Regions from separate parts of the Alteromonas sp. ABH4_453 genome, predicted to be linked through region 1. Evidence: predicted binding sites of a transcription regulator. Region 1 holds the regulator's gene; the other holds the start of a gene.

Region 1 (7,537 bases):
GCGCATATTAAGCTACTGGTGTGTGATGTAGATGGCGTGTTTTCTGACGGTCGCATTTACTTAGGCAATGAGGGTGAAGAACTTAAAGCCTTTCACACACGCGACGGATATGGTGTAAAAGCGCTAGTAAGCAATGGTGTGAATGTCGCAGTTATCACTGGGCGACGCTCAGCAATAGTAAAAAATAGAATGAAAGCGCTAAACGTAGCACACATTATTCAGGGTGAAGAAAACAAAGCAGACGCGCTCGGCGAGTTAATGAAAAGCCTTGGGTTGAACTCAAGCGAAGTTGCCGCCGTAGGAGACGATATGCCTGACACAGGTATGTATGAGCATGTTGCAGTGAAAATTGCGGTTGCAGATGCTCACCCTTTTGTTGCAAAACAAGCGAACTGGATCACTACACTTCCAGGTGGGTTCGGTGCGGTGAGAGAAATATCAGACACTATTTTGCAAGCCAAAGGGGTAGCAAACGAGATTTTTGGAGCGAGTGTATGAGCCTATTTGGCTTCAATCGCTTAGGTTTAAGTATATCGGCGCTATTTATCTTAGCGCTTTTGATGTACATCCCTACGTGGATGGAAGAGCAGCCTGAAACTCAAGGCAGTAGCGAAAATGACGCATTGAAGCCAGCATATAAGGCTAAAAACCTAACGACTACGTTGTACAATCAAGACGGTGAGTTGAACCACAAAGTCTTTGCAGAGTCGATGGAACACTACGACCAGTTGGGTTTTGTTTTATTTCAACAGCCAAAGTATACATTGTATACGGAAAACGCTTCATCACCCTGGGTTGTAACAGCACAAGAGGGAACGCTTTATAACAATGAACTAATCCAACTTGAAAATAGCGTTGTTATTGAAAATCAAACCAGCGATGATTTTGTCAAAAGTTTATCAACCGAATACATACAGATAAATTTAGAAACGAAACAAATGACATCTGATCAACCCGTTGAGATACTGGGTACACAATACCTTATTTTAAGTAATGGGTTTAACGCGAACTTACGCACACAAGAATACGAGCTTTTAGATCATGTACAAACGACTTATTCCCCTAGCAACTAGTTTTATGCTTGCCATCGCTAGTGGTGCGGTGCTTGCCAGTGAAGACGATTTTTCACAACCCATTAAGATAGGGTCAAACACCCAGTTTATTGATGGTAAAAACAAAACAGCGCTGTACAAGGAAGATGTACTTATTACCCAAGGTTCACTCCTAATCGAAGCTGATGAGGTAGAAGTTATAGCTACAGATGGCAGCGGCCGTGAAATATTCATCGCCCGAGGGAACCCTGCAAGCTATTCTCAATCACTAGAAGACGGCACACCGGTATCAGCAAAAGCCAATGAAATTCGTTATGAAGTAGTCAATCGCACCATTTCTTTGGCGGGCAACGCTGAGCTACAGCAAGATACCAGTAAGGTGCAAGGTGATAAGATTACATTTGATATGATTACTGAACAATTGCTTGCAACGGGTGGCTCCGGTGAAGATGGTGAAGGTCGTGTAACCACAGTGTTTACTCCTGACACCATTCGAAAAACATCGTCTAAGAAAGATAATGAGGACAATGAATAGCAATGGCAACTTTGAGCGCTAAAAACCTTGCTAAATCGTACAAATCGCGACAGGTAGTGCGCGACGTAAGTCTTTCAGTGTCTACTGGTCAAATTGTCGGTCTTCTTGGCCCCAACGGCGCTGGTAAGACTACTACTTTTTACATGATTGTCGGTTTGGTCAACTTAGACAAAGGTAAGATCGAAATTGATGACAATGAGCTTACTCATCAGCCAATGCATGAGCGTGCACGCCGTGGTATAGGTTATCTCCCGCAAGAGGCATCGATTTTTAGAAAGCTAACGGTACATGAAAATATCATGGCCATTTTGCAGACCCGTAAAGATTTAAATTCACAACAACAAGAAGAAGAAGCAGACGCCCTACTTGATGAATTTAATATCAACCATATACGTAATAGTACCGGGATGAGTTTGTCAGGGGGAGAACGGCGCCGCGTTGAAATTGCCCGCGCTCTGGCAGCAAAACCACAATTTATTTTGTTAGACGAACCATTTGCCGGTGTTGATCCAATATCAGTTAATGATATAAAGAAGATAATACAGCATCTGCGAGATAGGGGTATTGGTATCCTTATCACGGACCATAACGTACGTGAAACATTGGATGTTTGTGAAAAAGCGTACATTGTGAGTCATGGCGAGCTTATTGCGCAAGGAACTGCGGAACAGGTTTTAAGTAATCAAAAAGTAAGGGACGTATACCTAGGCGAACAATTCAGGCTATAGTTAGTGTAACCTAATTGTCATTTTTCAGTTTCGCTCTGGTATATTTAATTTAGAGCATTTAAATAAGACGTAGATGAAACCATCTTTACAGCTAAAATTTAGCCAACAACTTACAATGACACCTCAGCTTCAGCAGGCTATTAAACTGCTGCAGCTTTCTACACTTGATCTCCAGCAAGAGATACAAGAAGCCCTCGATTCAAATCCGCTTTTAGAAGTGGAAGAAGGTAACGACGAGCCGCAGGTAGAAAAGAATAATGTCGATAGTGACGATAGCGCGGCTGAAGCTACAGCTTCAGCATCAAGCGATACGCTAGAAGCAGGAGATGCACTGGAGAAAAATGATCTTCCCGATGAGCTACCTATCGACAGTACCTGGGATGAGTATTATTCGGCTTCTTCCGCGCCAGCACCTGGTCCTTCTAATGATGATGAACAAATCTTCCAAGGTGAGACCACAGAAGACATCCAAGAACATCTTCTTTGGCAAATGCGCCTCACTCACTTTTCAGATAATGACCGCGCCATCGCTACAGCAATCATCGATTCAATTGACGAATCAGGCTATTTAACCGTTACTCTTGACGATATCTTAGAAGCGGTCAACGACGATGATCTAGAAGAGCCTATCGAAATGGACGAAATAGAGTGCGTGCTCAAACGCATTCAGATGTTCGACCCCATTGGTTCAGGTTCTCGTACACCTCAAGAGTGTCTTATGGTGCAGTTGCGTCAGTTTTCAGACGATACGCCTTGGCTTACAGAGGCGAAGCAACTTATCGAAGAATATTCAGACTTACTGAGTAGTAAAGACTACCGCACGCTAATGCGTAAGAGCCGATTGAAAGAAGATCAGCTGCGCGAAGCAATGCGTTTACTCCAAACCTTGAATCCTCGCCCAGGTAGTGCTTTAGTTACTAAAGAGCCTGAGTACGTTATTCCTGATGTCTCAGTAACCAAGAAAAATGGCCGTTGGGTGGTTGAGCTGAACCCTGACAGTTTGCCTAAGTTAAGTGTAAACCAGCAATACGCTGCCATGAGTCGCCGTGCCAAAAACAGTAGTGACTCGCAATTCATCCGCTCACACATGCAAGAGGCCAAGTGGTTCATTAAGAGCCTTGAATCTCGCAACGATACTTTGATGAAGGTTGCAAATTGCATTGTGCAGCAGCAAATGGGCTTTTTTGAGCACGGCCCGGAAATGATGAAACCAATGGTGCTAAATGATGTCGCAGAAATGGTAGATATGCACGAGTCGACTATTTCGCGCGTGACAACGCAGAAGTATATGCATACGCCCCGTGGCATCTTTGAATTGAAGTATTTCTTCTCAAGCCACGTAGCAACCGAGTCCGGTGGTGAGTGTTCATCTACAGCGATTCGTGCATTGATCAAGAAGTTAGTGGCTGCGGAAAACCCTAGTAAGCCGCTAAGTGATAGCAAGATTGCTTCATTGTTGGCCGAGCAAGGCATAAAAGTCGCTAGGCGAACAATAGCAAAATACCGGGAATCGTTATCGATCCCGCCGTCGAACCAACGCAAAAGCCTTATTTAAACGGGCTTAATAATATAAGGAAGACGAAATATGCAAATCAACCTTACTGGTCATCATGTCGAAATCACCGACTCTTTGCGTAATTATGTCGATACGAAGTTCAGCAAACTTGAACGTCACTTTGATCACATTTCTAATGTGCATGTCATCCTGAACGTTGAAAAATTAAATCAAAAAGCCGAAGCGACCGTTCATTTAAGTGGCGCTGAAGTATTCGCATCCTCAGAAAATACCGACATGTATGCGGCGATTGACAGCATGGTTGATAAACTCGACCGGCAGGTAATCAAGCATAAGGAAAAACTGAAAAAACATTAGTAGTTAATTGAGCATGGATATACAAGCCATCGTAAGTCTGGACCGCACCGAGTGTGCGGTTCAGTGTAATAGTAAAAAGCGAATTCTTGAGATCATCGCTGATATCGCTGCCAAGCAAAACGAGAACATTGATCAGGCAACGGTACTCAACAGTTTGATGGCTCGAGAGCGTATGGGTAGTACAGGCATTGGCAATGGTATCGCCCTGCCCCATGGACGCCTGCCGGGCCTTGAGAAAGTGATTGCCATTGTTGTAACCAGCACGCCAGCAATTGACTTCGATGCCCTTGACGAGAAACCCGTAGACATCTTTTTTGCGCTACTCGTTCCCGAGGAACAAACCGAAGGACACCTTCAAACGCTGGCCACCGTGGCTGGTAAACTAAGCGACAAAGAAACGATTAAAGCAATACGTCGCGCAACGACAAGTGACGATATTCTATCTGCAATAAGTTAAACATTAAGCGCCTATTAACCGTTTAGTAGGTGCCTAATTCAACAACGCGTATGTGATAAAACCAGAGTATTAGGGAGAAAGTAGGTGAAGCTGATAATAATCAGTGGTCGTTCGGGGTCTGGTAAGTCTGTCGCACTTCGCGCATTGGAAGATTTAGGTTATTACTGTGTTGATAATATCCCGGTAAACTTACTTCCCACCTTAACCCATACAGTTGTTGACGAGTACGATCAGGTCGCGGTAAGTATCGATGTGAGAAACCTACCTAAAAATCCTGACGATTTGGTCGAAATTCTAGACTACCTGCCTTCTTCGTGGTCGATGACCATTGTTTACATTGACGCGAGCGATGATGTTCTGGTTAAGCGTTTTAGCGAAACACGTCGTCTTCACCCTCTCGCCAAGCTTAATAAATCGCTTTCAGAAGCCATTAAAGCCGAGTCTGCCCTACTTGCTCCTATTGCTGAACGCGCAGATTTATATTTAGACACAGATAAGCTTACCATTCACCAACTGGCAGAGTTAATTCGAGAGCGTATTTTGGGTAAGAAAAGCTCACGCCTTGTGCTTGTGTTTGAGTCGTTTGGCTTTAAGCACGGTATTCCTAAAGATGCGGATTACGTTTTTGATGCCCGCTTTTTACCTAACCCCCATTGGGAGCCCGACCTTAAACATCTGACCGGATTAGACGCACCAGTAGAAGTATTTTTGGGGTCGCAGCCTGTAGTGACCAAGTTCATTTGGCAAATTCAGAATTTAATAACGACATGGCTGCCTCATTTAGAACGCAATAATAGAAGTTACGTAACCGTAGCGATTGGCTGCACTGGTGGCCAACACCGCTCTGTCTACATTGCCCAAACCTTGTCAAAAACCTTCAGCGAAATACATCCTGATGTTCAAATTCGTCACAGAGAGTTGAACCAGTAATGACTATTCAAAAAACGCTTACCATCGTCAATAAACTAGGCTTACACGCGAGAGCAGCCACGCAATTGGTTCAGCTTGCTAATCAGTTTGATGCCAAAATCATTTTAAAAAAAGGCGATAAAGAAGCCGATGCAAGCAGCGTCTTAGGCTTGATGATGCTGGAAAGTCACCAAGGCGAACAGGTAGATGTTATTGTCGATGGTGATGGCGCGGTCGATGCACTTGCTGCCATAGAAGAGCTTATTGAGGGCAGATTTAACGAAGACGAATAGTCTCAACCCGAATATTCCTTGATGAATTAATCAACAGCTAGCTTAGTAATTCCAAATTCTTGCGTAAAAGCCACGCAATTATCATGACAGACTCAATATAATTGCGATATTCTACGCACACTTAGGCTACACAGCCTTTATTTTCCATATCAGCTTAGTAGGAATAACGCCTTATGGCAGAAGCGCTTGTTTCTAAATACGTACAAACCCAATTACGCGCACTTAACGCAGCGTTGATAAACGGTCAATTTGTATCTGTACGTAAGCTTCTGCTTGAACTTCCCCCTTCAGACGTTGCTCATATTCTCGAGTCTAGCCCTAGCAGGACCCGTGATGAGTTATGGGAGCTGATTGATAGCGACTTTCACGGTGATATTTTAGAAGAGCTATCTGATGATGTTCGAAACGGTATTATCACAAAGATGCTCCCCGCCAATGTGGTTGATGCACTTGAAGAAATGGATACCGATGACTTGGCAGAAACGCTGAGTAGCCTTCCTGAACCTGTATTGGCAGACATTCTTGATTCAATGGATGCACAAGACCGCGTACGTGCAGAGCAAGCGCTGTCTTACGGTGAAGAAACCGCTGGTTTCATCATGAACACCGACACCATCACCCTGCGACCAGATGTAACCATTGACGTGGTTTTGCGCTATATCCGTTTAAAAGGCGAGCTGCCAGAGAATACAGATACGTTTTACGTAGTAAATCGAACTGATAACCTTGTTGGTATTGTGCCAGTTACCCGTTTACTCACCGCAGATACCGACGATAAAGTGTCTGACGTTATGGACGAGGAATCTGAAGCGATTCCTGTGAATATGCCAGACGATGAAGTGGCAAGCCTGTTCGAGCGATACAATTGGCTTTCAGCACCTGTTGTAGATGAAAACCATCGCTTAGTGGGCCGAATTACCATTGATGACGTGGTTGATATTATTCGTGAGGACGCCGAGCACTCAATGATGAGTATGGCGGGTCTTGATGATGATGAAGATACCTTTGCACCGGTTATGCAAAGTACTAAACGCCGCTCCGTGTGGCTGGCAGTTAATTTAGTGACAGCGCTAATGGCAGCAATGGTGAGTGACTTGTTCGAAGCCACGCTAAGCCAGCTTGCCGTACTAGCTATATTGAATACCATCGTACCGAGCATGGGCGGCGTGGCTGGTAACCAAACGCTGACCCTTGTTATTCGCGGTATGGCGCTCGGTCATGTAAATGCCAGTAACTCGCGCTGGCTTATCAGTAAAGAGATATCCATCGGCTTTCTAAACGGTGCAATTTGGGCAGTGCTTATTGCTTCTGTCATTGCCCTATGGAAACAAGACTACATGCTAGGTGTTATAATTGCGTTTGCCATGATGGTAAACATGATTGCGGCTGCGCTTGCAGGTGCAACCTTACCTATGATTATGAAGCGTCTTAAGATAGACCCTGCCCTAGCTGGAAGCGTTATCTTAACTACGATAACTGATGTGGTAGGTATTTTTGCATTCTTAGGTACGGCAACGCTGTTTTTAATTTAAGTCGGTAAAGATTTCTCTGTTCCTAGGGCTCAAGTAATTTTTTAAACTATATCGTTCAGGCGCTTAACGCCCTAGCTGTATACCCATTAATATTCAGTTTGTATCCGACACCCCATACGGTTTGTACCAGCTGCCCACCATTTTCAATACTGTTAACC
Region 2 (7,537 bases), on a different contig from region 1:
AAACATTTTTAGTATTGGTTTTTCCATTGCTCAGGTAATGGGCTTACTGATTATTTGGATAACTCTTGATAACTTTACTGCACACTTCGAAACCCAATGGTTCAGAGCTGAGCAGTTTATGTGTGAACTATTGAATATTTGTTCGTAGGAAAACATGGCAGATTCAAGCGAAAAAACAGAAGACCCCACGGGGAAAAAACTCGAAGATGCCCGAAAAAAAGGGCAGCTAGCCCGTTCCCGTGAACTTTCTACGACCCTAGTACTTATCGTCAGTGCTTTTATGTTTTTGTTTGTGGGCGGGTGGATTGCTGAATCTGTTTTTAAACTTACTCAGAGAATGTTCATTCTCTCTCGTGACGAAACCTATGATATTACCCACATGTTTGGCGCCTGGGGAGAAGCTTTTTCGGCGGTAGGCCCTGCCGTGCTGCTATACATGGTCGTTGCTATGATAGCGGGTATCTATGGCTCAATCGCGCTTGGAGGCTACAACTTTACCTGGGAAGGTGCAAAACCTAAGGGCTCAAAAATGAGCCCCATTCAAGGCTTCAAACGCATGTTTGGCACGAATGGCTTGGTAGAGTTACTTAAGTCTATTGCAAAAGTGGTGGTCATAATTGGTATGGCTATCGGAGCGTTACTGTTCTTCGAAGATGAAGCGCTGCATTTAGATATGGAGCTATATCCGGGAAACATCTTTCACGCGCTCGATATGCTTAAGTGGGCGTTTCTTATTTTAGTGTGCGGCATGATCCCTATTGCGCTCATTGATGTGCCTTATCAAATGTATAAGCACAACAAAGAAATGAAAATGACCAAGCAAGAGGTTAAAGACGAGCGCAAAAACGCGGAAGGCGACCCCATGGTCAAAGGTCGTATTCGCCGCTTGCAATATCAGGCGGCAACTAAGCGGATGATGCAGGAAGTACCACAAGCAGACGTTGTCGTGACCAACCCCACTCACTTTTCTGTTGCCATTAAATATGACGAAAAAGGGGTAAGAGCGCCCGTTGTAGTAGCTAAAGGTGCTGATGAGTTAGCAATGCACATCAGAAAAATTGCTACCGCTAACGACGTGCCGCTGATCCCTTCACCCATGTTAGCGCGAGCCATATTCTATTCCACTGAAGTGGACGACGAAATCCCTAACGCCTTGTTTATGGCGGTAGCGCAGGTGCTAGCACATGTTTATCAGCTTAAAGCACATAGGGCAGGGAAAGGGAAGCGTCCTAAGCCACTTAAACGAGATTTGCCAATACCACCTGAGTATCGACGCTAATTCACTTAATAGGTTGAAATTTTTCACCGATTTAGATGTGACGCTAATTTCATCGCGATTAGTCGAATCTAAATTTCTCTTTCTATAAAGCTGGCACGTTAGTTGAAAACCCATTTGAAGAGTCACATAAAGCGTCAATTTTCTGATAGAGAGACACCAAGCCATGCAGTTATCCGGTTATCTTCAGCGATTCGATAAAAATCAGCTGCAAAATTTTACCAGTGGTTTAGGCGCACCCATCGTCCTTTTGGCAATTATGGGCATGGTTATTTTGCCTATGCCGCCATTCTTACTGGACGTGCTGTTTAGTTTTAATATTGCATTGTCTCTCGTCATCATTTTGGTAGCAGTTTTAACGCAAAAGCCCGTCGATTTTGGCATATTTCCCTTAGTGTTACTGATTGCTACGGTTTTACGACTTGCCTTAAACGTCGCTTCAACGCGGGTTGTTTTACTTTATGGGCATGAGGGCGGTGACGCTGCAGGAAAAGTGATTGAAGCCTTCGGTGCGGTTGTTATCGGCGGTAACTATGCCGTGGGTATTGTTGTGTTTGCTATCCTTCTTATTATCAACTTTAAAGTTGTGACCGCAGGTGCCGGGCGTATTTCAGAGGTAAGTGCTCGCTTTACCTTGGACGCTATGCCTGGTAAGCAGATGGCAATTGATGCCGACTTGAATGCTGGCTATATAGACCAAGATCAAGCGCGACAGCGCCGCGAAGAGATTACCGCTGAAGCTGACTTTTACGGGTCGATGGACGGTGCGTCAAAATTTGTAAAAGGTGACGCGGTTGCTGGTCTTTTCATCATGCTGATTAATATTGTCGGTGGTCTATTCATTGGCATGATTCAGCATGGGCTATCATTCGGAAACGCCATAGAAATCTATACAATTTTGACTATTGGTGATGGTTTGGTGGCGCAGATACCTTCATTACTACTTTCGGTAGCCACAGCCATTATCGTGACCCGCGAGAATGAAACCCAAGAAATGGGTAAAGAGATCCGTGGACAGCTTGGTAACAACCAAGCGCTGTATATTGCTTCAGGCGTTTTGTTTGTTATGGGTATCATCCCAGGCATGCCCCATATTGCCTTTTTGGGCTTTTCATTCTTAATTGCTGGCTTTGCTTATTTTCAGTCGGTTCAAGCCAAGAAAAAAGCGGCAGAGCCTAAAGTTCCTGACAACGTGGTAAAAGACGAATCGGTCGCGCCTGAAGTAAAAGAGTTAGGTTGGGATGATGTTCAGCAAGTTGATACCATAGGTTTGGAAGTGGGCTATCGCTTAATTCCACTTGTCGATAAATCCCAAGGCGGTGAGTTGTTAACGCGTATCAAAGGCGTACGTAAAAAATTATCGCAAGAGCTGGGGTTCCTTATTCCACCTGTTCACATCCGCGATAACTTAGACCTTGAACCCAATACTTACACGATTGCTATGCTAGGCGTAACCATTGGTGATTCAGTTATTAGTCACGATGAAGAGCTTGCGATTAACCCTGGTCAAGTGTTCGGTAAATTAGAGGGGCGTGCGACTAAAGACCCTGCGTTCGGCTTAGATGCAGTATGGATAAAGCCTAATAAGCGTGAGCACGCGCAAACCCTGGGATATACCGTTGTAGATGCAGCTACGGTTGTCGCCACGCATTTAAGTCAGTTGCTTTCCAATAACGCGTATCAGTTACTAGGGCATGAAGAGGCCCAACAGCTTCTGGATATGCTGGCCAAACAGCACCCTAAATTGGTTGAAGGTTTGGTGCCGGATATTTTGCCATTAAGTACAGTAGTCAAAGTGCTGCAAACCTTGCTTTTTGAAGGCGTACCTATTCGAGATATGCGTACTATCGTGCAAACGCTTAGCGAGTACGGTACGCGTAGCCAAGACCCAGATGTACTGGTGTCTGCGGTACGTATAGCACTCAAGCGCCTTATCGTTCAAGAAATTACCCAGGGGGCAAAAGAGATACCTGTCATAACCTTGGCGCCAGAGTTGGAACAGATGTTGCACCAGTCACTACAAGCAGGTGGCGAAGATGGCGCTGGCATAGAGCCAGGTCTGGCAGACAAGTTGCAAAAATCATTGCAGCAAGCCAGCCAGCAGCAAGAGTTAGAGGGAGAACCTGCAGTGCTCCTTACCTCTGGCATGTTGCGACCCGTTCTGTCTCGCTTCTTAAAGTATTCTGTTGTTGGGCTTCATGTTCTTTCATACCAGGAAGTGCCTGACGACAAACAAATAAAAATAGTCAGTTCGGTCGGTCAATAATCTGACACTGGGTGATTGGAGAGGTTGCAATGAAAATTAGACGTTTCTTCGGCAAAGATATGCGTGAGGCGTTAAGCCAAGTTAAAGCTGAATTGGGCAGTGACGCTGTGATCATGTCAAATCGCAAAGTCGCTGACGGCATTGAACTTGTAGCAGCCTACGACAAAGAGCCTGAAGCCAAGCTTTTCACGCCCAAGGCGGCGCCACAAGCCGCTGCTAAAACACCTGGTCAAAAGGCTGTGCCTAGCCTAAGCGAAATCATTGGTGATGACGGGCCTGATAGCCTGAAAGCCCTGTTAGAAAAGCAGCACGGTGGAACTAATAGTGTAGCGAGTCCCGCGCAATCTAACCAACCAATGACAACAAACGCTAAGCACGCTAATGAAATTGCTTCGCACTTAGACTTTTCAGAGGCGTTTATTGACGATATAGAAAATCAATCATCTGTTGAAGATACTGTTAGTCAACACGCTTTCCCAGAACATCAAGCCTCAAGCATGGGCGAAACGTCGGTATCTCAGTCGGCAGAACTTGCACAAATCAAAGAAGAGTTAGCTTCACTTCGCGATGTATTACAGTATCAAGTTGCCGATTTAATGGAAGCGAAGAACAAGCGTCAAAAACCTGTTCATCAATACCTAGTGACGCGATTAACTGATATGGGTTTAAGTAGCGCGCTTGCAACACAGCTTATTAGCTATACACCAGCCCACTACAACGAACGTGACGCATGGGTTTATCTTCTTAACCTATTGGCTAATCGCATAAATGTTACTGGAAACGATATACTTAGTGCACAAGGTGCTGTTGCACTGGTAGGACCAACCGGTACCGGTAAAACAACTACTGTTGCGAAGCTTGCAGCCCGTTATGCGCAGAAATATGGTGCAGAGTCGGTTGCAATGATCACTATAGATACATATAGAATTGCAGCCTATGAGCAGCTAGCGACATACGGAAAGATCATTGGCTGCACGGTGAGAAAAGCACAGACTAGTGAAGAACTGGCTGATTTATTATTCCAACTTCGCCATAAGCGACTAGTATTGATTGATACAGCAGGTTTTAGTCAACGTGACAGTCGATTAATTAAGCAAATTAAGCAGTTCGACAACGGCCAAATGCCAAAAGTAAAAAAATATTTGGTAGCGCAAGCGAATACGCAATATCCTGCTTTGCAGAGAATTATTCAGGCGTATGATGATATTGAACTAAGTGGCTGTATTTTCACAAAGTTAGATGAATGCTACTCTTTGGGAGAGGTGCTTAGTGCAGCAGTTGAATACCAACTACCGGTTAGTTATGTCACCGATGGTCAAAAAGTGCCTGAAGACATTAAGATTGCAGAAGCGAAATCTTTGGTTTCCGCTGCTGCAAAGCTTTATAAAAAGTACGGTTTGAATCATACTAGTAGTAACAACGCAATTAAAACAGCATAAGCAGTATGATTGACGATCAAGCGAGTAGCTTAAGAAAAATGAAGCAATCACGGTTAATCAAAGTAATCGCCGTCACTGGTGGTAAAGGTGGCGTAGGTAAAACGAACATTACACTGAACACCGCTATCGCGATGGCGAAGCAGGGTAAGCGAGTAATGGTTCTTGACGCTGACCTTGGCCTTGCCAACGTAGATGTCATGTTAGGGCTAAGGGTTGAGAAAAACCTATCTCACGTGCTCTCTGGAGAATGCACGTTGGACGAAGTGTTAGTGACCGGTCCTCACGGCATTAAGATTGCGCCTGCCACATCAGGCACGCAGTCAATGGCAGAGCTTTCACCAACGCAACACGCTGGTTTGATCAGAGCGTTTAGCGAATTACGCTCTCAGATAGATGTGCTAATCGTCGACACCGCGGCAGGCATATCAGACATGGTATTGAGCTTTTCAAAGGCCTCACAAGATATCATGGTCGTTGTATGCGATGAACCAACATCTTTAACAGATGCTTACGCACTAATAAAAATTCTTAACCGCGAGCACGGAGTTTTTCGTTTCAAAGTCGTAGCCAATATGGTTCGCGATGTGCGTGAAGGTCAGGAATTATTTAGCAAATTAAGCAAAGTGACAGGGCGTTTTCTCGATGTTGCTCTAGAATTAGTGGCGACAGTGCCATTCGACGAGAATATTCGCAAGGCGGTGCGCAAGCAAACTGCTATTGTTGACGCCTTTCCAGGCTCTCCGGCAGCAGTAGCGATAACTAAGTTGGCAAGTAAAGCACTTACGTGGCCAATTCCAGCGCAGCCCGGTGGACACTTAGAGTTTTTCATTGAACAATTAGTTGCAGAAAAAGCCGTAGGAAGTCAGCGTTGAACAGCAAGGCAGCCGCTTATCAACAACAAACAGATAAATCGCAGTTAGTCGAAAGACATGCGCCTCTGGTAAAGCGAATTGCGCATCATTTGATTGCGCGACTGCCTGCCAGCGTACTTGTTGATGACCTTATTCAATCAGGCATGATTGGGTTGCTAGAAGCCGCACGAAACTTTGACGGCTCTAAAGGCGCAAGTTTCGAAACCTTTGCAGGAATTCGGATCCGTGGTGCCATGCTCGACGAAATACGAAAAGGTGATTGGACCCCGCGTTCTGTTCACCGTAACGGCCGCGCCATAACGGAAGCGATATCTCAAGTAGAGAGCGAGACAGGGCGCGATGCACGAGATTCTGATATTGCTGACAAGCTTAACGTAAGCTTGCAGGATTATCACCAGATGCTTAATGAAGTAAATGCCGGAAAGCTGGTGGGTATTGAAGATTTAGGTGTGTCGGAAGATGTTATTACTACTGAACAAAGTAGAGGTAGTGACGCACCGTTAGAAGATTTAATGCAGGGTGCTTTTCAAAAAGCGCTTGCCCATGCAATTACGACATTACCTGAGCGAGAAGCGATTGTACTTTCACTTTATTACGATGAAGAACTAAACTTAAGAGAAATAGGCGAAGTTCTTGATGTAAGCGAGTCGAGAGTCAGTCAAATTCATAGTCAAGCCATGTTAAAACTCAAATCACGAATGAAGTCGTGGCAAGCTGACGAAGAATAGAGATTAATAACAATTAACCCCTCACTGGAGGCTATTTTGGACAAAAGCATGAAAATTCTCGTGGTCGATGACTTTTCTACCATGAGACGAATCATCAAAAACCTGCTTAAAGATTTGGGTTTTGCCAACATCCAGGAAGCGGATGACGGAAGCACTGCATTACCTATGTTACAACAGGGCGATTTCGACTTTGTTGTGACCGATTGGAATATGCCTGGTATGCAGGGCATCGATTTGCTTCGCGCTATAAGAGCAGACGACAAGCTTAAGCATTTGCCTGTGCTTATGGTTACTGCGGAAGCGAAAAAAGAGCAAATCGTTGCAGCGGCGCAAGCAGGTGTAAACGGTTATGTTGTAAAACCGTTCACAGCAGCAACACTAAAAGAAAAATTAGATAAAATATTCGAACGTTTAGGTTGATCCAGACGCTCACCAGATAAATGAGGTTCACTGGATGTCAACGAATGTAAACGTTCCAATATCGTTAGAGGAAGCAAAACAACTTGTCGCTTTTCTTGAAGAAGGCGATAAGACTTCAGCTAACGCACTACTTGAAGCCGTCTCAATGAAAGAGAATGTTGAGTTGTTTGCTGAAGTAGGAAAATTGACGCGTCAACTCCACGACGCGTTGAATAACTTTCAAATAGACGACCGCATCAAAAATTTAGCTACAGATGACATTCCTGATGCGCAATCCCGCCTTACCTACGTAATTGAAGAAACTGAAAAAGCTGCTAATACTACTATGGATGCCGTTGAGGCGAGCATGCCGATAGCAGAAATGCTGTCGGAGCGGATCGAAAAGGTCATGCCAGAGTGGAAGAAGCTTATGAATCGCCAAATCGAACTAGGTGAATTTAAGGCTTTATGCGCAGACTTAGACGAATTATTGGAAGAAGGTTCGGCTCAATCAGCTAAACTTACACAACTGCTTACCGAAGTGTTGATGGCACAGG

The links. The regulator sigma-54, encoded in region 1, starts transcription at its own class of promoters, with help from an activator protein. The targets are predictions, from matches to a motif close to GTTGGCACGNNNNTNGNNT.
Region 2: a site for sigma-54 is predicted at 1,369-1,387, ahead of flhA (flagellar biosynthesis protein FlhA). Genes of this name have one in related genera too.

Annotation. Positions count from the first base shown of each region.
Region 1 is NZ_JBSWXP010000004.1:241,411-248,947, reverse strand. Features, by position in the region: gene kdsC (3-deoxy-manno-octulosonate-8-phosphatase KdsC) at 1-498, shown strand, start outside; gene lptC (LPS export ABC transporter periplasmic protein LptC) at 495-1,073, shown strand; gene lptA (lipopolysaccharide transport periplasmic protein LptA) at 1,042-1,587, shown strand; gene lptB (LPS export ABC transporter ATP-binding protein) at 1,590-2,315, shown strand; gene ACXAGV_RS09815 (RNA polymerase factor sigma-54) at 2,389-3,870, shown strand; gene hpf (ribosome hibernation promoting factor) at 3,901-4,188, shown strand; gene ptsN (PTS IIA-like nitrogen regulatory protein PtsN) at 4,202-4,645, shown strand; gene rapZ (RNase adapter RapZ) at 4,730-5,575, shown strand; gene ACXAGV_RS09795 (HPr family phosphocarrier protein) at 5,575-5,847, shown strand; gene mgtE (magnesium transporter) at 6,021-7,379, shown strand; gene ACXAGV_RS09785 (winged helix-turn-helix transcriptional regulator) at 7,435-7,537, opposite strand, start outside.
Region 2 is NZ_JBSWXP010000006.1:83,838-91,374, forward strand. Features, by position in the region: gene fliR (flagellar biosynthetic protein FliR) at 1-148, shown strand, start outside; gene flhB (flagellar biosynthesis protein FlhB) at 155-1,279, shown strand; gene flhA (flagellar biosynthesis protein FlhA) at 1,443-3,542, shown strand; gene flhF (flagellar biosynthesis protein FlhF) at 3,572-4,981, shown strand; gene ACXAGV_RS13020 (MinD/ParA family protein) at 4,987-5,853, shown strand; gene ACXAGV_RS13025 (RNA polymerase sigma factor FliA) at 5,850-6,581, shown strand; gene cheY (chemotaxis response regulator CheY) at 6,618-7,001, shown strand; gene ACXAGV_RS13035 (protein phosphatase CheZ) at 7,036-7,537, shown strand, end outside.